Regions from separate parts of the Synechococcus sp. HIMB2401 genome, predicted to be linked through region 2. Evidence: predicted binding sites of a transcription regulator. Region 2 holds the regulator's gene; each other region holds the start of a gene.
What was found. Region 2 encodes NtcA, which controls nitrogen genes in cyanobacteria. Its sites were predicted from a motif close to GTANCNNNNGNTAC; they were not measured.
Positions count from the first base shown of each region.

Region 1 (5,181 bases), 380 kb from region 2:
TCGCCCCCCAACGACCCGCAGAGCGGAGCGTGGCAGTTCTATCTGCATCCTCATCAGGAAGACAATCTGCTCGCGGCCAGTGGCGGCAGAACCTTCTTCCTGGTGAACCTGGCCTGGGAACAGCCGTTCCACATCGTTCGGCTCGAGAGCGGTGGTGACATCCTTCGCATCCCTCCTGGCACTTTCCACCGTTCGATCTCCGATCCCGATGGTTCCGTCGTTCTGAACCAGGCGGTTCGTGAGGAGGGCGCTTCTCTGGTGCGGGAATTCCGCGTCTACAACAGCGCAGAGATCCCGGCCTTGATGGCAGCCACCCACAGCTCGGCGCCGAAGCCCCAGTTGCACGGGGTGGAACCGTTGCTTCAGGCGGCCTGAACCAGGTTGCGTGAAGGGGTTTCCGTTGCGGAGGCTTCTTCGCTGATCTGAATTTGCCAGGTCAATTCACTGTTTGTTCCCGGGGGGCCGCTGAAGCTGCCGCTCACGGCTGCGGTGAGTTCCGGCTTGGAGGAGGTGGCCAGCACCACGTAGCGCTCGTTGACTTCCATCCCGGCACTGGGGTCAAAGCCGCGCCAGCCCGCTCCCGGCAGGTAAACCTCTGCCCAGGCATGCAGGTCGTACTCCTTCGGGGGAGGTTGCTGCAGTTGATAGCCGCTCACAAATCGGGCGGGGAGACCCACCACACGGCAGCAGGCCACCATCAGCATGGCCAGATCACGGCAAGAGCCGATACGTTCGCGCAGAGTTCGACCCGCCGGCCAGGCGGGGCCCACATGGCGTTGGGTGTATTTCACCCGCTCCTGAATCAGCTCAATCAGTTGCTTCAGAAAAGCCAGGGTTTGCTGGTTGCTGCCCATCAGGGCTTCCTGGGTGAGGTCGATGGCCGAGGGTTCGTGCTGGCCGTTGGGCAACCAGCCCTCCAGGGCCCCCTGAAGGTCGCTGTTGAGTTGGCCTTGCGGGTAGGGAAGGGGTGGTTCCAGTCCGTTGAAGCAGCTTTCCAGCAGGGGTGCTGGCCGGGTCTCCACCAGGCTGCGGGCCTCAAAGACCAATTCATCAGTGCTGCCGAGAAAACGCAGCCGTTGGATTTCGTCGCCGCTGGCGGCCACCAGTTCCCGACGTTGCTCCGGTTCCGGCAGCACGCTGAGTTGATGCTCCAGCAGGGTCTGAAACCCCTGCCCCCGAGGCCTCAAACACAGGCGATGTTCCCCGAGGAAAACGGGGGCCTCATACCGATACGTCAGGCGGTGAACGATGAGAGCACGCATGCAGGATCGGTGGGGATGGAACGGAGGTCGGCGCTGGTGAAGTAGCGGGTCTGGATCAGGTTGTGGAGTTGGTTGAGGTCCTGCTGAAGCTGGTCAATGGCTTCATGCAGACCGGCTTCGATCAGGTTGTCGATCCGCACATAGCTCCAGCGGGCCAGGAGTTGTCCGCGCAAACAGTCGAGGTCATCCGGGGTGTCTTGGTTTGGCTGCTGCTGAATCTGTTGCAACGTGTCGCTGATGCCCTGCAGGCAGTACCGCACCGAGCGAGGAAAGATGGGGTCCAGCAGCAAAAAGCGGGCCACGGAGGCAGGGCTGATCGCGTGCTGCATGCTCTGCCGGTACATCTGATAAGCCCCCGCTGTGCGCAGCAGGGTGATCCATTGCAGTTCATCCAGCACGCCGCCCACCTCCTCAGGGGAGGGCAGGAGCAGGAAATATTTGACGTCGAGGATGCGGGAGGTTTTATCGGCCCGTTCGATCAGACGTCCCAGCTGACTAAACAGCCAACTCAGATCACGGCTCAAAGTGGTGTCGGTGATCCCGTACACGAGCTGGCAGCCGCGGCGGATGATCCGCAGTTGCTCCTGCACCGGTTCCCGCCATATGTCTTCGTCGTCCTGCAGGCTCCAGTGCAGATCATTGATCTGCTCCCACATCTCCGTGGTGATCACATCCCTGATCTGCCGTGCGTTTTCCCGGGCCATCGCAATGCAACTCACGATGCTGTTGGGATTGCTGCGGTCCAGCAGCAGGAAGCGCACCACCTGTTTGGGCGTGGCACCGGGGTAGGCCGTATCGAAGCGGTGGCGATCTCCCGTCACCTCCACCAGCGGCAGCCACGGTTCGGCGCTGCCCGGAGGACAGTCCAATGCCATCGCTTCACTCACTTCCAGAAAGCGCGAGATGTTTTCGGCCCGTTCCAGATAGCGGTTGATCCAGTAGAGCGAATCGGCAACGCGACTCAGCACGGCACAGCCTCCTGGGGTTGCGGTGCTGCCATCGGTTGGTCGTCGACGATCCAGGTGTCCTTGCAGCCGCCGCCCTGGGACGAATTCACCACCAGTGAGCCCCGCTTGAGGGCCACGCGCGTCAGCCCCCCTGGACTCACCCAGCTGCTTGCGCCGCGCAGCACATAGGGGCGCAGATCCACATGGCAGGGGTAGAGCTCACCGTCACTGAGGGATGGCACGGTGGAGAGTTGCAGCGTGGGCTGCGCAATGAAGTTGCGGGGATTCGCACGGATCTTCGTGTCGAAGTCCGCTAGCTCCGATCGGCTGGCCTGGGGGCCGATCAGCATTCCGTAGCCGCCGGCTTCCGCCACCGACTTCACCACCAGTTGCTCGAGGTGTTCGAGCACATAGCGCTGATCGTCAGGCCGGGCACAGAGGTAGGTGGGAACGTTCTCGATGATCGGCTCCTCATCGAGGTAGTAGCGGATCATCGCCGGCACGTGGGCATAGATCAGCTTGTCGTCGGCGATGCCGGTGCCAGGGGCGTTGGCGATGGCGACCCGTCCTTGCCGCAGCACGTCGATCAGGCCCGGCACCCCCAGCATCGAGTCCTTGCGGAACACGGTGGGATCAAGAAAATCATCGTCGATGCGTCGGTAGATCACATCCACGGGTTCCAGGCCATTGGTGCTGCGCATCCACACCCGGCCGCCTTCGCACACCAGATCGCGCCCCTCCACCAGGTGAATGCCCATTTCTTGGGCCAGGTAGCTGTGTTCGAAATAGGCGCTGTTGAACACCCCGGGCGTCAGGATCGCCACGCGGGGGGTGTCACTCCAGGGCGCCAGGTCCTGAAGGGTGCGAAGCAGATGGGAGGGATAGGCGTCGATCGGTTGAACGGCACGGCCTTCGAACAGGCCAGAGAACAATCGCTTCATCACCCGACGGTTCTCGAGGAAGTAGGCCACCCCAGAAGGACAGCGCAGGTTGTCTTCCAACACCCGCCAGGTGCCCTTGCCGTCGCGGATCAGGTCAAGCCCGGAGATGTGGCACCAGCGGTTGAGGGGCAGGCTGATGCCCTGCATCTGAGGTCGCCAACCGGAGGAACTTTCCACGTCTTCCCGTGGGATCACACCGTCGTTGAGAATCTGCTGGGGGCCATAGATGTCGGCGAGGAAGCAGTCGATGGCTTCCAGGCGTTGCAGCAGTCCCCGCTCCAGGGTGATCCAGTCGCTGCGGCCGATCAGCCGAGGCAAGGGATCGAAGGGGAGAATTCGTTCGCTGCCTTTGAGGCCGGAATCGTTGAGGCGGAAGGTGGCGCCGAGGCGACGCAGCAGCTGACTGGCCGAAGCATGGCTGCGGTTGAGCTCGGGCAATCCCATCTGCCCCAGTGATGCGAGTAGTGGGGCCAGATCGGCGCGTGGTGTGGCCGTTTCACCGCAGAAATATTCGTCGAAGCCGACCGTCGGTTTGTAGTCGGTGAACATCCTGATCGCACAAGCGAGGTGTATCCAAGGCGTCGCCCCACTCCACTTCGGGTGGTGGTTGCTACATATTCCGCAATTTCAGGCGACCAGGCGCTGGTCACCTGTTGTTTGGGTATCCGTAGGCACTTGAATCGAGGCCATGGGGCCAAGGGCAGGGTGCCTCCTTTGCTTATCTGTTTCTGAGGTTCAAACGCTCTTCGCCTTGGATGAATTGCTCTGGGCGCGTCTGATCTTTGCCCTTGGTGCCGTTGTGACTGCGGCGACGGTGGTGATGATTCTGCGCGGACACCTGTATTGGAACCGCAGGGGGTCGACGGATGTCCGCTGACTCGGTTCCCTTCCTTCAGCCCGGGATCGCCTGGGCGTTGGTGGTGCTGTTCTCTGTTCTCTGGGTGGCGCTGGGTATTGCCTGGGGCCGGCGCGGTCAAGGCAATGCTGATGACTACATGCTGGCGGGGCGCAACATCGGGCTGGCCTTGAGCACGGCCACGTTGATGGCCTCCTGGGTCACCGGCAACACCACCCTGCTCGCCCCTGAATTCGGCTACAAAACCGGCCTCTGGGGCATGTTTAGCTATGCCCTGGCCGGGCTTGGCCTGATTCTGTTCGCCCCCCTGGCCTCGCGGATCAAGCAGTTGATGCCCAACGGGCGCACCAGCGGCGACTTCATTCGCCTGCGCTACGGGCGTCTGGCCTGGTGGGTGTTCATGCTGATCACCGCGATCTACACCCTGGGCTTTCTGATGACCCAGGCGATGGGTGCTGGCCTGCTGTTGCAGGCCCTTTCAGGCTTTGATTACCACGTGGGAATGGTGGTGGTGATTGGTGTTGCCACCGTCTACACCCTGTTCGGCGGAATGCGGGCCGTGATCGGCACCGATTTCATCCAGTCGCTGTTGATCATGGTGCTGCTGGCGGTGGTGGCGGTGCTTGCCTTCCGTCAATTCCCGATGCCCGAGGTGCATGCCTCCTTGCTGGCTCGGCATCCCGATCGGCTTGATCTGCTGCTGCCGGCGGGCTTGTTGATCGCCTGGAATTCCGCCCTCTTTTCGATGGGTGAGGTGTTTCATAACAACATCTGGTGGTCCCGTGTGTTCGCCAGTCGGCGCTCGGTGGTGATGACCTCTTTTGTTTTGGGGGGCATCGCCTGGATGAGCGTGCCGATGGTGACGGGCTCCATCGGACTGGTGGCCCTGGCCCGTGAGTTGCCTCTCGAGCAGGTGAACATGGTGTTCCCTGTGATGGCAGCCGATCTGCTCGGGGCGGGCGGCGCGGCCCTGGTGTTTGTGGTGGTGTTTGCCTCACTCACCTCCACCCTCGATTCCCTGTTGGCATCCACCGCCGATCTGTTGGCGGAGGATGTGTACTTCCGCCTGTTGCGGCCTCAGGCCAGCGACCTGCAGCTCAAGCAGGCGGCGCGGCTGATGGTGGTGGGACTGGCCGTCGTCACCCTGGCGCTGTCCTGGCCGCGGCTGGATTCGC
Region 1 is NZ_JBDJKK010000002.1:181,685-186,865, reverse strand. It holds gene AAXE93_RS05915 (redox protein) at 1-375, shown strand, start outside; gene AAXE93_RS05910 (transglutaminase domain-containing protein) at 363-1,262, opposite strand; gene AAXE93_RS05905 (alpha-E domain-containing protein) at 1,235-2,230, opposite strand; gene AAXE93_RS05900 (circularly permuted type 2 ATP-grasp protein) at 2,224-3,699, opposite strand; gene AAXE93_RS05895 (sodium:solute symporter family protein) at 4,017-5,181, shown strand, end outside.
Region 1: the regulator NtcA is predicted to act here: its motif matches at 3,812-3,825, upstream of AAXE93_RS05900 (circularly permuted type 2 ATP-grasp protein).

Region 2 (5,181 bases):
GCTGCTCACCACAGCACTGCTTGAAAATCAGCCGTTGCCGGCCTTGCCTGGCGTCGGCAACATCAGCCAGCTGCTGACGCCCCCCTCTGCGAACAACGCGATGGCAGGGGCCTCGAGCCCAGCCAACGCGGGGCCCCGCAGCCATGGTTGACACGCCTCGCCATGATCACCACAACTCGTCACTCTGACGCTCCCATGGACCGCTTTCGGGTCGATCTGATCGCAGCTACGCCGAACCCGCAGCAATGCGTGTACGCCGCCATGCATCAGGACTACAGCGAAGGATTCGTGGCCGGAGATCGTGCCAACTGGCCCGATGAGCAGCGGGCTGGAGAGATCTGTGTGAAACGCCTGCTGTCTGGAGAGCGCGGCCACTACGGCCCGATGGAGCATGCACAGATCGTGCTGAACGTGGGCTGGTTCCCGCACTCGGTGATGCAGCAGGCCCGCACCCACCGGGTTGGGGTGAGCTTCGATGTTCAGTCGATGCGTTACACAGGTGAACGCATCTGCCGTGCAGCGGATGGAGCCCTGGACCTGGAAGAGGTGTTCTATCTGAGGCCCATCGGCGAGTACAGCGATCGGCAGGGCAAGAAATACGCCTACACCGAAGCACTACGCCAACAGGATCTTGATCTCTGCCGTAGCGCCGCCGAGCGCTACAGGGATCTGCTCAGGGCGGGCTTCGCCGAGGAGCACGCCCGCGGCATCCTTCCCTTCGACTACCGCCAGCATTTTGTGGTGAGCTTCAGCCTGCGGGCGTTCCTGCACTTCATGGACCTGCGTGCCAAGCTCGATGCCCAGCTGGAGATCCGCCAGCTCTGTGATCTGATGTGGCCCCACATGGTGGAGTGGGCCCCTGAATTTGCAGCCTGGTACGAGAAGAGCAGGCTGCACCGAGCTCGTTTGGCCCCCTAATTAGAGAGAACTAGACCTTGGCCAGCGTCACCCGTTCCGGTTGGTGCTGGTACTTGCCTTGTCGATCGCTGTAGGTGGTCGAGCAGGGATCACCCTCAAAAAACAGCAGCTGACAGATGCCCTCATCGGCATAGATGCGGCAGTCAGCACCAGAACTGTTGCTGAACTCAAGGGTGAGGTGACCCTCCCAGCTCGCTTCTGCCGGGGTGGTGTTCACGATGATTCCAAGGCGGGCATAGGTGCTCTTGCCCAAACAGATCACGGTGATGTTGGGGGGAACCCTCAACTTCTCTAAGGCCACACCGAGGCCATAGGAATGGGCCGGGAGAATGAAATATCGCCCGTCTTCATCCTCATGAAGGGGAGTGGGTTCGAGGTTGGCCGGGTTGAACCGCTTGGGGTTCATTACCGTGCCTGGAACATGCCGGAAGATCAGAAATTCCTGGGGAGAAAGGCGTAGGTCGTAGCCGTAGGAGGAGCAACCAAAACTCAGCACTGGCCGCAGCTTCTGCTCCGGCTCCAGGTGACGGACCAAACCGCTCTGGAATGGCTCGATCATTCCCTGCCCGGCCTGTTCAGTGATCCAGCGATCGCACTTGAGCATCAGAAACCTCGGCGCAACTCCGTGACTTGATCTGCCATCTCCACCACACTGGCGGGGATTGCAGGTCCAGTGATGATCACATCCATCGAAGCGGGCCGCTGCTCAAGGGCTGCAATCACGTCCGCTTCATCCAGGTATCCGAAGGCCACGGCAAGGCCGAGTTCATCCAACACCAGCTGGTCGAGATCTCCCTGGATCAGATGCTGACGGCAGATGGACCAAACCTCAGCCACCGCCTCCGCACCACCGGGATGCCCCGGCGAGGAAAGGCAGAGGGGCACTTCCGGCCGCAGCCAGACGAGGCCTCCGCAGAGCTGCACCCGGCCGGCCGGTCCCTGCAGCACGCCCCCTTTGAGGAACTGACTAATCAGAACACGACTGCCCAAGCCGGCAGCTCGCATGGCCTGGCTTAGAACACTGGCGAAACTGCCTCGATAAGGCGCCGTATGCACTTGCAGCTGCCCTTCGGGAGCCACCAGATGTAGGGGTGGCGGATAAGAGACGGCAGGCAAGGGCCTCAGGCCCGCCCGTTGCAAGGCCTGCTGATCCCGATCCAGGGAATTTTGGAAGGATTGGGGGTCGGCGAGGCTTGTGGTCATCACGGAAGCATCTGTCCGGGCGACCCCGGCAAGACCTTGAATGTAGCGGCGAGATCACATTCCACAAGGGGATTGACACCACCCATGGTGTTTGGACAGGGCGAGAACCAACCGCCTGCGAGGCTTGACAAACTGCACACCACCGATGAGCCAATCCCCTGAACAACGCACTGATGGCCGTCGCCCGCAGCAGTTGCGACCGTTCTCGGTGACCTGGAATCCCATGGGGTTTGCCTTGAGCTCCCTTGTGGTTCACACCGGCCGAACCGCTGTTCTCTGCAGCGTTTGCTTGGAGGACAAGGTTCCCCGCTGGCGCAAGGGAGAAGGATTGGGATGGCTCAGCGCCGAATACCGGTTGCTGCCCGGATCCACCCCACAGCGGCAATCACGGGAGCTGATGAAACTCTCGGGTCGCACCCAGGAAATTCAGCGGCTGATCGGCCGAAGCCTGCGCGCCGTGATCGACATGGAGCGTCTAGGGGAGCGCACCTTGCTGATCGACTGCGACGTGATCCAAGCGGACGCCGGCACCCGGACGGCCTCGATCACCGGGGCTTGGCTCGCCCTGGACCAAGCCTGCCGATCCCTGGTGGACCAGGGAGTGCTGGAGCAATCGCCCCTGATCGATCAGGTGGCGGCTGTATCCGTTGGCTTGGTTGATGGCCAGGCCTTGCTGGATCTGGACTACAGCGAAGACAGCCGAGCCGAGGTGGACCTGAACGTTGTGCAGTCCGGCGATGGCCGTCTGCTGGAAATCCAGGGAACTGCGGAGGGTGCGCCCTTCAGTCGCAGCCAACTCAATGAGCTGCTGGATTTAGCAGAGCCGGGATTGACATCCCTGATGCAGGCGCAACGCCAGGCCTTCAACGAGCACAGCAGCGTTACGTAATAACCGCTACATGGCGGCCACCGCCGGCTCCGTAACTTCGCCACACCAGGGGGTTGTCATGACCAGTAGCCGAGGTTTCAGCCGATACGCCCCGCAGATGGTGGCTCCAGCTCCCAGCGCAGAGCCCGCCAACCGTTCTCTGCTGGAGATCATCCGGGATCTCGATGGCGCCAGCAGTGAACTGGTGGATCGCAACAAGACCATCTTTTTCCCTGGAGATCCCGCAGAACGGGTGTATCTGATCCGCCGGGGGGCCGTTCGTCTGTCCCGCGTCTACGAATCGGGAGAAGAGATCACCGTGGCCCTGCTCCGCGAGAACAGCCTCTTCGGGGTGCTGTCACTGCTGACAGGTCAACGATCAGACCGCTTCTATCACGCTGTGGCCTTCACCCGGGTCGAAATGGTGACGGCACCAGCGACCTCCGTGAAGGCCGCCATCGAAGCAGACACCAGCGTTGGCCTGCGCTTGCTTCAGGGTCTCTCCAGCCGGATTCTGCAGACCGAGACGATGATTGAAACCCTCACCCATCGGGACATGTCATCCCGACTGGTGAGCTTCCTGCTGGTGCTTTGCAGGGACTTCGGCGTAGCAGATGAGCTGGGCATCACCATCGACCTGCGCCTGTCCCATCAGGCCATCGCTGAAGCAATTGGCTCAACACGCGTCACAATCACGCGTCTGCTGGGAGACTTGCGTCAATCCGGTCTGGTTCAGATTGACCGCAAGAAAATCACCGTTCTGGATCCGATCGCGCTGGCCAAACGCTTCAGCTAGGCCTGCCATCGCCCGACTTGTGCAGCGATGAGCGGCTGGGCACTGATTCTGGTTCTGTTGGTGCTCGGGGGCGTGCTGTCGACCCTGGGCGACCGCTTGGGCAGCCGCGTCGGCAAAGCGCGACTGAGTTTGTTCAGCATGCGCCCACGGCGCACCGCCGTTTTGATCACGGTGTTGACCGGCAGCCTGATCAGCGCACTCTCACTTGGCCTGATGCTTCTGGTGAGCCGGCAGTTGCGGGTGGGCCTGTTTGAACTGGATGCCCTGCAGGAGAAACTCCAAGACAGCCGTCAGCAGCTGAAGGCAGCCGAGCGGGAACGGGACAAGACCCAAACGGAAACCAAACGGATCGCCATTGAGCTCGAGCAATCACAGCAACGGGCCAACACCCTGCGCCTCGAACTGGCTCCTCTTCAGAAGGAGCTGGCCCAACTCGAAGCCGAACGTGAACGTCTCAGCCAGGACATCGCCTCCCGCGATGCGGACATCCAGCGCACGGAAGCCGAACTCAACAGCGTTCGCAGCCGCATCCGTGCCGGTGAGCAGGAACTCAAAGAACTGGAACGCAATCTGGTCGCCTTGCGGCGTGGATCGGTGGTGATCAGCAGCGGACAGACCTTGGCAAGAGCAACGGTTCGACTCGATGCTCCGGACCAGGCCAAACAGGCTGTCGACAGGCTGTTGCAGGAGGCCAATCTCAACGCCTACGGGAAAGTGCGACCTGGCGAAGCACCAGAACGCCAGTTAATCCGCGTTCCGCGCAGCGATGTGGAACGCCTGCAAAGCATCATCCGCAAACCGGAGACCTGGGTGATCTCGCTGCGCTCAGCCACCAATGTGCTGCGGGGTGAAACAGCGGTGTATGCCTTCCCAGAAGTGCGTCCGAACCGGCCGGTGACCCAACGCGGAGATGTGCTGGCCACCACCACACTCCAACCGAATGAACGCACTCCAGAGGGCATTCGCACACGGCTGAACCTTCTCTTGGCCTCGGCCTATGCCGAGGTGCAGCGGCGGGGGTCCCTGACCGAGGGCCTTCAATTCGATGGATCAGCCCTCTCCCAACTGGCCCAGACCCTGATGGAAGGACCGAGCCAAAGCGTGGTCTTGGACGTGATTTCCGCAGGGGTCAGCGACAGTGCCGATCCCGTCGTCGTCTCCATTCAGGCCTCCCCATGAAACGGGTGGCCGTCCTCGATCCAGGCCGCTGCAAATGTGGTCTTGTGCTGGCCGATCTTCAGCTCGGCCTCGTGCGCGAAGGGCATGTGCTGGCCCCGGAGGCCGTCGAACCCTGGTTGGAGCACTGGAGTCAAGACCAAGCTCTCGATCGCATCCTGATCGGCGATGGCACGGGAAGCCGAGCCTGGATCCAGCGACTGGAACGGCTGGGCCATCT
Region 2 is NZ_JBDJKK010000002.1:558,638-563,818, reverse strand. It holds gene AAXE93_RS07760 (thioredoxin domain-containing protein) at 1-151, shown strand, start outside; gene thyX (FAD-dependent thymidylate synthase) at 196-918, shown strand; gene dcd (dCTP deaminase) at 929-1,522, opposite strand; gene AAXE93_RS07745 (cob(I)yrinic acid a,c-diamide adenosyltransferase) at 1,522-2,121, opposite strand; gene rph (ribonuclease PH) at 2,267-3,010, shown strand; gene ntcA (global nitrogen regulator NtcA) at 3,069-3,785, shown strand; gene AAXE93_RS07730 (DUF3084 domain-containing protein) at 3,813-4,964, shown strand; gene AAXE93_RS07725 (resolvase) at 4,961-5,181, shown strand, end outside.

Region 3 (5,181 bases), on a different contig from region 2:
GAAGCGGAAGGACTGACCGCCCTGATCATGATGGGAGTGGGGCTCACCCTGGGTGGCATCAGCGTGACCATCCTGATGGCGCTGAACGCCTCAGCCGCAGGGTCTTGGCAGGAACTCTGGCTGTCAGGCCAACTGAATTTCTGAGCTCAGGCCAACCAAGGCCAACGGATCCCGAACGCCTCCAGGGGGTCCATCACGAGTTTGTTTAGGGCCCGGCCCAACAGGACCTGGGGTTCTTCCGGACGGATCGGCCGCACCGGATGTTCTGGGCGGGTCGCAGCATTCGCCCAGAACATCACCCCACTGCGCATCAAGGCGTTGGCCGCCTCAAGACCGCAGACGTAGGCCCGTTCCTGGCACAGGCCCTTGGCACCGTGCTCGCGTTCGCCCATCCGCACCCAGTCGCCAGCGCAGACCACAGACGGAAGTGCCGTCTGCAGCGGCGGCCGCTGGCTGAAACTGCCGGGGGAGAACAACGACACCGAGCCCGGGTAACGCCGCACCTCAAACTCAAGCACCTGGGCAAGCCGGAAGGCCGGCACCGCCTGGGGCAACAACTCATTCAGCATGGTGTCGACGATCTCTTGATCACTCAAGGCTGCGATTGCCGTGGCGTTGTAGAAGTCGCTGGCCACCACGGATCCCTGGGGCTCGCTGCCGCCCCAGAGCGCATCAAGATCCGCGTCCTGCAGCTGGTCGAGCATGAAAAATGTGGCGCCCGCACCTTGCAAGGCGTCAAAGCGCGAGAAGACATTGGCGGGATCGGCGACCGCAATGGTGCGATCCAGCCACAACCGCACCGACACCACATCAATCGCCCCCAAACCGCCAGCAGACGCCAGCTCCGGCAGCACATCACTGCAACACGGCGACTCCGCCATCAGGGCATGCATGCCCTTGGCACCCACCGCCAGCACAACCGCATCAACGTCATCAACAACGCTGGAGCGGCCTGTTGCTTTGCAACGGACATCCACCGACCGAATCGCCTCGCCTGGCTGATCAAAATTCAGGCGCGTGGCCAACGTTCCTCCCAGAACAGTGAGCAGACCGGAGTCGAGCAGGCGTTCCGCCAGGGGAGCGATCAGCTGCTCGGCGATGCTGCCAGTGCGAATCCAGCGCACATCAAAGGAATCTTGATGCGCCAGGGCGTAGTAGTAGAGCAGCTCCATGGTGACGGCTGCCGATAATTCCTCCGGTGGCTTGAACAGACCCACCAAAAGAATCGGACGCAAGAATTCGTCGATCATCCGCTCCGTGATTCCCAGTTGGCGGAACAGGGTCAACGCATCGATGGCGTCGTACCGCCGGAAGGTCTCCTCGTTGCGGTTCAGATCAAGCATCGCCACCAAAAGGCCGGCAATGCTCAGGCGATCGGCAACAGGCAGGCGCTTGAAGTTCTTGATCGTTGCCATGGCCTGCCCCAGGGGGCTGGGCAACTGCAACCCGTCACCGAACACCGGGGCCGTGGCCTCCAGACCGGCGGGAGACCAGAAGGCGCTGGTGGTGAATTCAGTGAACACATCGGTGAGCCCAAGCTCATCGGTCAGCGCATTGATGTTGGGGTAATCCCTCCAAAAGCCCCGGGTGCCCGCTTCGAAGGGTTTACCGCTGGCGGTGCGCATCGGCGTCCTCCCCGTGGGATCCGACATCCCGTCAACCAGGGTGACGCGAACACCGGCTTCACAGAGGGCTTTGGCTGCACCCCAGCCGGCCCAGCCAGCACCGATCACCACCACATGGGAGCCATCCGCGCTGGCGACCTTGGCTTGTTCAGGCATCAACCTTTCGGACTTAGTCGTTTTTGGGGGGTTTGATCAGCTCACCGGTCTGCAACGACACCACAGCAAAGCTGCCCACAAAAACCAACACCACAAGAGCGAGGAAGGCTGCTGTGAGATTGCTGATCTCAAGCTGCCCGAGCATGAAGGCCAACAAGGTCGTCATCAAAAGCAGCAACAGCTTTTGAACTTAAACGGACTCGTCGTTGTTCAGATTGCCAAAAACCACGCCTGCCATCGACAAACCAATGGCAAGCATCACAACGGCTTCGATCATGCGGCTTTGGTGGAGATGCTCGGCGTCTTGAGCAGAACCGCCGCAGCGGATGCCATAACCGTCGCCTGTCCAGAGGAAGCGGATTTCGCCTGGGGCTGCCAAGTGGATGCTGCTGAGCAACGGGTGGGATTCTTCAACCAAGAACTGCGACCCATCAACCTTCAATCAGCTGAGGTAAGTATTGCGGCTGAAGCTCAGAAGATCTGTCTGATTGGCGACCGACGCCAAAAGTGAGTGTTTCTTGATCAAGCACTAATAGCGTCAGGCGTTGCTGCCGACAAGCGATCACGGATCTGAACAGCAGCCTGGCAATAGGCCGCCCATCCCCCCATGCGCCGCAGATCGGCACGGCCACGGTCATCGACGGCATTCGACACACAAACACCCTCCACTTCTGCTTTTTCAAACGCCGCCAACAAGGGGATTTCCGCCTGCATCACATCCACATCAAAACCCTCCAAAATTTGGCGTGCTTCCTGCGCAAGCCGTTGTTTTCGGCTGTCCACCTTCACCAACAATGCGACATGCATGGTGTTCATCTGCCTGAGGATTGAGGAGAGTTCAACAGTGAGCTCAACCGATCTCGCCTGCGGCGTAGTGGGCAGCAAAACAAGATCTGCTCCGGCCGAAAGATTCTTGAGTTCATCTTCGTGGCTGCTGGCCTGCCCGTCGGTGATGATTACTTGGGCATGGCGGGTGGCCTTTGCTGCAGCCTCCACAGGCACCACTTCAAACGGAAGCATCCCCCGGGCTGCGTAGGCGGTTGCCGAGCGGTTGCGATCCTCATCAACAACACACACCGACAGGCCCTGCTGGGCCCATACACAAGCCAAATGAATGCTGGTGCAGGTTTTTGCCACACCACCCTTCTGGCCAAAGACAGTCAAAAAAATGGCTGAGGTTCAGATGCGCGGAATGATCGCGTCGTTGGGGAAGAACTCTTCAAACACACAGATGCGGTCTGCCCAACGGGCCTCCACTTCCAAACGCATCAGGCGATTGCGCACCCACATCAAGGTGTCGACATCAATCGGTTTATGGAACTTGTGCTGCTGCGCCTTCACCCAATCATCCTTGCTCTGAGAGCTGTTCATGACCGCGAAAACTAACCTGCCCACACCGTACGGATGGCGTCCTTCGGCGCCATGAGCTTCACACTGAGTAAGCATCAAGGATCACTCAATCGCAGCCGAACTGTTCAGCAGAACAACGAATTAATGGAAGCTTTGAGTCCAAGCCATAGCGATCAGAGCCTGAACCTCAGGATCGGTAGCCGATCCATCATTCCGACCATTCAAGCGGCGACAGAATCGATTCAATTCACCTTCAGCCGTGATGACCCAGAAAGCACCTCAACTCAAGCCACGCCCGGTGCACACACCACCCAAACGCGCATGAAGCACTTAAAGGCCTGAATCAACCCATCGGAGCTGAACAGATCTCCTGTTCTGTAACAGCACGAACGACACGTGGATTGACACCACACTTATAAAGGATCTGTAGCAACTGCTACGCAATCACGTTCACCTCGTCTTCGGCGAGGCGCAGTTCGACTCAGGCCATGGAACGGGGACCTGAGCTTGCTTCGAGGAACCCATCATGACCCTGACCTATCGCGGCCAGAAGTACAACCAGAACAACACTGCTGCATCCAACGTTCAGCGTCCGGTTCTTGTTTATCGCGGTCAGAAAGTCGCCAGCTGACAACAGCACGACGACCTCTTACAAGCCCCGCCTCGGCGGGGCTTTTTTATGGCTCATTTGCCTTCAGGATCGGGCTGTTTTGCCTTCCAACGTTCAAACCAAACGGCGACGGCGAGGGACACACCCACGGCAAAGCCAGCACCAATCAGCACCACACCAACTTCCACCGGCATCAAGACCACCTGTTGCTACCCCAGATCATCGGACAAGAGCGTCACTGAACCAACGACTGATACGCCTCATTGACGCGTCGAAACGCCTCAGCAGAACCACCGAGATCGGGATGGTGCTGCTTCACCAGTTTTCGATGCGCCTGCTTGATCTCAGCGAGGGACGCGTTGGCCTCTAAGCCCAACACCCTTAAAGCGGCACGGCGTGGATCACGGGCGTTGCCATCGTCCTGACGATCCGTTTGACGTTGGTCCGTTCGGGTGCGGCGACCCTGCCGCCTTGAACCTGATTGGTCCTGCCGCTGACGCAACTGCTCCACCACACGCTGTGGATCCTCATCCAGCCATTCACTGGCGCGAACCCCAAACAAGGCAAACGCCGCCAGAACGGCCGTTGTTTGCTTGTTCGGCTTGGCTCCCACCGCCGCCATGAGATCTGTTCCCAGCCCCCGAACCAACCGATCCAACCGCTGTTCAAGGGTTAAGTGGGCAGGAAAACCACTGCGGTTGAGCTGCTCGATCAACAGCTCCAATCCGCGCTGACGCAGTGCCGTCCATCCCGGCTGCTGAGCCAGGGCCTGCCCCCAGGCCCGCACCTGTTGGCTGCTGATGCGCGGTGGAGCTTGTGCCGATGGCTCAGTCCAGGGGCGATGGGATCTGGGCTCCGTACGAATGCGTTGGCGTTGCTGACGTTGCAGTCGCTCCAACTCACGGTTGAGCCGCAACACCTCGCGACGCAAAGCGTCGTTCTCCGCCAGCAACGCCTCAACATTGCTGGTGACCCGTTGTTCAGGGCGTCCGCCTGACCACTGACGCGGATCAAAGCCCAAAGCGTGTCTCCCGCCTCACCATGGCAACAACTCACCATTGGCATGCCAGAAGCTGCCGCTGGTGGCCATGGTCAAGCCATCGATCCGGGCCAACAGCCCCTTCACCGACTGCTCGGGGTGGATCCCGCTGGGATTGAAGCGAATCATGCGAGTTCGCACCAATCCGGGATGCAAGATCGCCACGGCGATGCCCCGCGGTTCCAGATCAATCGCCAACGACTTTCCGGCCATGTTGAGCGCCACCTTCGACATCCGATAGCCATAGGAGCCTCCCGAACTGTTGTCGTCGATGGACCCCATGCGGCTGGTCATCAGCACCAACTTCGCTCCGTTGGGCATCTGATCCACCAACGCCCTGGCCAGCAGCAAAGGAGCAAGGGCGTTCACCTCAAACTGGCGGCGAATCCCGGAGGGATCCA
Region 3 is NZ_JBDJKK010000001.1:696,785-701,965, forward strand. It holds gene AAXE93_RS04245 (hypothetical protein) at 1-144, shown strand, start outside; gene AAXE93_RS04250 (FAD-dependent oxidoreductase) at 147-1,781, opposite strand; gene AAXE93_RS04255 (hypothetical protein) at 1,795-1,947, opposite strand; gene AAXE93_RS04260 (hypothetical protein) at 1,972-2,199, opposite strand; gene AAXE93_RS04265 (ParA family protein) at 2,304-2,951, opposite strand; gene AAXE93_RS04270 (hypothetical protein) at 2,961-3,152, opposite strand; gene AAXE93_RS04275 (hypothetical protein) at 3,186-3,473, shown strand; gene AAXE93_RS04280 (DUF4278 domain-containing protein) at 3,658-3,762, shown strand; gene AAXE93_RS04285 (DnaJ domain-containing protein) at 3,977-4,762, opposite strand; gene AAXE93_RS04290 (SDR family oxidoreductase) at 4,778-5,181, opposite strand, start outside.
Region 3: the regulator NtcA is predicted to act here: its motif matches at 3,558-3,571, upstream of AAXE93_RS04280 (DUF4278 domain-containing protein).

Region 4 (5,181 bases), 390 kb from region 2:
ATGTTGTCCCTGGCGCCGTCGCCCTGACGGTTGACCTCAGGGATGTGGATCCCACCGTTCTCGATCAGTTGGTGGAGGAGTTGATGCAACAGGTGGAACGCATCGGTGTTGAAACCGGTTGTCCGATTGCGGTTGACCCCCAGTTCAGCGTTGATCCCACCCCTGCTGACGCTGTGGTGATGGCCACGATCGCTGAGGCCGCAGCCGATCTCGGCTTGTCCCACAGCCATCTCCCCAGCCGTGCCAGCCACGATGCCCAGGAGGTTGGCCGCCGTTGGCCGATGGGCATGATTTTTGTGCCCAGCCGGGGCGGCCTGAGTCATTCCGCTGCAGAGTTCACCAGTGACGAGCAGTGCTGGGCGGGCACCGCTGTGCTGCTGGAAACGTTGCTGCGGCTCGACCGTCAGCTGCCGTGACTTTTTCGATCCTGGCCCGTGATCCCAGCAACGGTCGCTTTGGTGTGGCTGTGGCCACCTGTCATCTGGCCGTTGGATCCACCGTGCCTCACATCCGCGCCGGGGTTGGTGCTGTCGCCACCCAGGCCCACACAAATCCGTATCTGGGGATTTGTGGTCTTGAGCGCCTGGAGCAGAGTTCGGATGCCGAGAGCGTTCTGGCCAGCCTTCTTGCGGATGATCAACACCGTGACCGGCGTCAGTTTCACCTGATCGATCTGGACGGTCGTACGGCTTGTTGGACGGGGCAGGATTGCGGCCCTTGGGCAGGGCATCGCCATCAGCGTGATCTGTCTGTTGCCGGCAATTGCTTGGTGGATGAGGGCGTGTTGGTAGCCATGGAGCAGGCCTTTCTTACCAGCGACCCCAGCTTGAAACTGGGCCGCCGTCTGATGATGGCTCTCCAGGCCGGGGAAGCGGCTGGTGGTGACCAGCGTTCTCCCTTCTGCACGTCAGCGGCGGTGCAGGTGAGCGGTGAAGCGGCTTTTCCGCTGTTGGATCTGCGCGTTGATTTCCACGAGCGCGCCGTGGAGCAGTTGATGGAGGTGTATGAGCGCAGTCAGGCCCTCTGGGCCCAGGAGTGGCGGGATGAACTGTCGGAATTGCCGATGCTCAACCGCTTGGTGGCTTGAGCCTGCTGCGTCGTTGACACCACTAAAAAAGCCCTGCAACACATCCGTGTGCAGAGCTTTTTTAGTGGTTCAATTCAGGCGTGTTCAGCTAGGAACGGATGCTTCCCACTCCACGTTCAGGCCGGCCTGACGTGCGTCGGTGATCAGGTCATCGATGCAATCCATGCCAAAGGCGGCTTGTCCAGACAGCAGGGCATCCCATTCCTGAGACGGAAAGTGGGTCTGCAGCCAGAACACGCCATGCACGCTGGAGGGACTCACTTGCACGAGGCCTTGGTCGAGGCGAGAGGTGATGAGATCCAACGTCTTGGCTGAAGCTGGGTCTATTACGCCTCAATCCTCGGAAGTGGAATGTTCGACTTGCTACAGATTGAGAAGTTGGCCTAGCGCGTGTAGCCCACTCCGCGGTACACGAGCTGCACCGGAGTGCGTTGGTTGTTGATCTGGCGGGCTTGGTACACGTTGCGGCGGTAAACCAGCTGCACCCCGGGCTTGCCCTGAGTGGCGTTGTTTTGCTGGTACTGATGCCCGCGATAGAGAAGGGTGGTCATTGGATGGTCCTCGAAGCAAGCTCAGGTCCCCGTTCCATGGCCTGAGGCGAACTGCGCTTCGCGCGATGCGAAGTGAACGATCGGTAGCTGTCGCTACAGAAATATTGAAGCTCTTGCAAAACCCGAAGTGGTGTTCAGGTTGATACCTCTTCAGAAAAGTTTTTGGTTTTGTTTATTTTTGTCCGTAGGAATTAGTGGGTCTGGCTGATCTCAATCAGTTGATTGAGCACAGCATTGAAGAAGTTTCGGCCTTGTTCCTGAAGTGTGGTGCCCAGCCTGCGCCAGTCCTGGGTCAGACGATCGGGGCCTTCAGCTCCAAGGGCGCTCACCACGTAGTCGCGGTCGTTGGCGATCCAGCGTTCAAGCGCATCGCCGTCGATCTCGAGGTGGCATTGCAAGCCAATGGCGTGGGCTCCGATCCGAAACACCTGCTCCGCACAGTGCAGCGAGGAACCCAGCAGGGTTGCTTCAGCAGGAAGCTGGATGCGATCGCCATGCCAATGCAGCACCAGGCTGCTGTTGGGTTGCCCCTTGAGCAGGGCCTCATCGCTTGGATCCGCGATCCAGTGGATCGCGCCCAGGCCCAGTTCCTTCAGCTGCTGTGGTGGCGCTCCCACCTGCAGGGGTTCGATGGAGCCCCCTGCAGCAACAGCCAAGAGCTGCGCCCCCAGGCAGATGCCCAGCACCGGTCGGCGTTGCTGGTGCCAGGCCCTCAGCCAGTCCAGTTCCTGCTGCAACCAGTCCATGCCCGGTTGGTCTCGATCGTTCACGCTCATCGGACCACCGAGCACCAACGCGATGCTGTTGGCACACGCCCTGGGGTCCGGCAGAGGGTCGCCCTGGTCGGGCCTCAGGATTTCGAGGCTCATGCCCCGTTGCCGCGCCAGCTCTCCCACCAGTGCGGCGTCTTCGTGGTCCACGTGTTGGACCACCAGCAGCGTGGGGCTCAAAGCAGCAGGTAGCGCTGGGCCAGTGGCAGCACCTCGGCGGGCTCACAGGTGAGCAGTTCACCGTCGGCGAACACCTCATAGGTCTGTGGGTCCACGCTCACCTTGGGCAGCGCTGAATTCAGCTTGAGGGCGCCCTTGCCCACGCTGCGGGTGTCCTTCACCGCCATGCAGGTGCGCTCCAGCCCCAGCTGACGTTGGATGTCGGCATCCATGGCCGCTTCGCTCACGAAGGTGAGACAACTGGGGGCGAGGGCCTTGCCGAAGGCGCCGAACATCGGCCGGCCGTGCACCGGGCCAGGGGTGGGAATCGAGGCGTTGGCATCGCCCATCTGGGCCCAGACGATCGAACCGCCTTTCACCACCAGTTCCGGGCGAATGCCGAAGAAGCCAGGCTTCCAAAGCACCAGATCGGCGAGCTTGCCGGTTTCGATCGACCCCACTTCGCTGCTGATGCCGTGGGCCAACGCCGGGTTGATCGTCACCTTGGCGATGTAACGCTTGAGCCGGTGGTTGTCGTTGCGAGCGGAGTCTTCCGGCAATGCACCGCGCTGCACCTTCATCTTGTGGGCGGTCTGGAAGGTGCGGGTGATCACCTCGCCCACGCGGCCCATGGCCTGGGAGTCGCTGGCGATGATCGAAAAGGCGCCCAGGTCGTGAAGGATGTCTTCGGCGGCGATCGTTTCGCGCCGGATCCGCGATTCGGCAAAGGCCACGTCCTCGGGGATCTTCGGATCGAGGTGGTGGCACACCATCAGCATGTCGAGGTGCTCCTCGAGCGTGTTGCGGGTGTAGGGCCGGGTGGGATTGGTGCTGCTGGGCAGCACGTTGGCCTCGCCGCAGATCTTGATGATGTCTGGGGCATGGCCGCCGCCGGCACCTTCGGTGTGGAAGGTGTGAATGGTGCGTCCCTTGATGGCGGCGATCGTGTCTTCCACGAAGCCGGCTTCGTTCAAGGTGTCGGTGTGGATGCACACCTGCACATCCATCCGGTCGGCCACCGACAGGCAGGCATCGATGGTGGCGGGCGTGGTGCCCCAGTCTTCGTGCAGCTTTAGGCCGCAGGCGCCGGCGCGCACCTGTTCTTCCAGGGCTTCCGGGGTGCTGGCGTTGCCTTTGCCGAAGAAGCCCAGGTTCACGGGCAGGCCTTCGGCGGCCTGAAGCATCCGCCCGATGTGGAAGGCGCCGGGGGTGCAGGTGGTGGCGTTGGTGCCAGTGGCCGGTCCGGTGCCGCCGCCCATCAGGGTGGTAACGCCGCTGGCCAGGGCCGTTTCGATCTGCTGGGGGCAGATGAAGTGGATGTGGGTGTCGATGCCACCGGCCGTGAGGATGTGGCCCTCCCCGGCGATGGCTTCTGTGCCGGGGCCCACCACGATCGTCACCCCTGCCTGGGTGTCGGGGTTGCCGGCTTTGCCGATGCCCACGATGCGGCCGTCCTTGAGGCCGACATCGGCTTTGACGATGCCCCACCAGTCGAGGATCAGGGCATTGGTGATCACCGTGTCGACGGCGCCCTCGGCTCGAGGGGTCTGGGATTGGCCCATGCCGTCGCGGATCACCTTGCCGCCACCGAACTTCACCTCATCGCCGTAGACGGTGTAGTCCTTCTCGACTTCCAGGATCAGATCGGTGTCGGCCAGGCGAACCCTGTCGCCGGTGGTGGGTCCGTAGGTCTCGGCGTAGGCCTGGCGGGAGATGCGGTAGGGCATGGGTCAGGCGTCGAGGGGTCCGTTGATCTGGCCGTTGAAGCCGATGACGCGTCGCGAACCGGCGAAGGGAATCAGGTTCACGTCGCGGTTGTCGCCGGGTTCGAAGCGGATGGCGGTGCCGGCGGGGATGTCGAGCCGTTGACCGCGGGCCGCGGCCCGGTCGAACTGCAGGGCGGCATTGGCTTCGGCGAAATGGAAATGGGAGCCCACCTGCACTGGCCGGTCTCCGCTGTTGGAGACGTTCAGCGTGGTGACAGGCCGGCCTGCATTCAGCTCCAGTTCACCCGGTTCGGGAAGCAGTTCGCCTGGAATGAGAGGTGCCATGGGTTCTGCCTCAGCGAATCGGGTCGTGCAGGGTGACGAGCTTGGTGCCATCGGGGAAGACGGCCTCGATCTGCACCTCATGGACGAGCTCGGGCACGCCCTCCATCACCTGGTCCTGACGCAGCCAGGTGGTGCCTTCCTGCATCAGCTCCGCCACGCTCTTGCCGTCACGGGCGCCTTCCAGCACCAAAAAGCTGAGCCAAGCCACCGCTTCGGGGTGGTTGAGCTTGAGGCCACGGTTCAAGCGACGCTCGGCCAGCAGTGCGGCGGTCACGATCAGGAGCTTGTCCTTTTCCTGGGGACTGAGATGCATAGCGAAGCTCGGTCTTCTTCAGTGTGTCTCCGCTGCAGCCTCGAAAGCGTTCACGGTGGACGCTTGTCGGCGCAGAGGCTGTTCCTGCAGGGGCCAGACCCTGGGGATGTGAGGCCGTGCCAGCTCCCGGATCGTTCGCGTTCGCTCCCAGATCCGGCTGAACCAGAAGCGGGCATCACGGCTTGACTTACCGGAATAGCGGGCGATCAGGCCCTGATTTAGGGCGCCGCAGCGCATTGTGCCCGTCAGG
Region 4 is NZ_JBDJKK010000002.1:171,813-176,993, reverse strand. It holds gene AAXE93_RS05875 (Zn-dependent hydrolase) at 1-416, shown strand, start outside; gene AAXE93_RS05870 (DUF1028 domain-containing protein) at 413-1,087, shown strand; gene AAXE93_RS05865 (hypothetical protein) at 1,172-1,390, opposite strand; gene AAXE93_RS05860 (DUF4278 domain-containing protein) at 1,471-1,638, opposite strand; gene AAXE93_RS05855 (type 1 glutamine amidotransferase) at 1,830-2,570, opposite strand; gene ureC (urease subunit alpha) at 2,585-4,294, opposite strand; gene AAXE93_RS05845 (urease subunit beta) at 4,298-4,618, opposite strand; gene AAXE93_RS05840 (urease subunit gamma) at 4,629-4,931, opposite strand; gene AAXE93_RS05835 (urease accessory protein UreD) at 4,950-5,181, opposite strand, start outside.
Region 4: the regulator NtcA is predicted to act here: its motif matches at 1,722-1,735, upstream of AAXE93_RS05860 (DUF4278 domain-containing protein).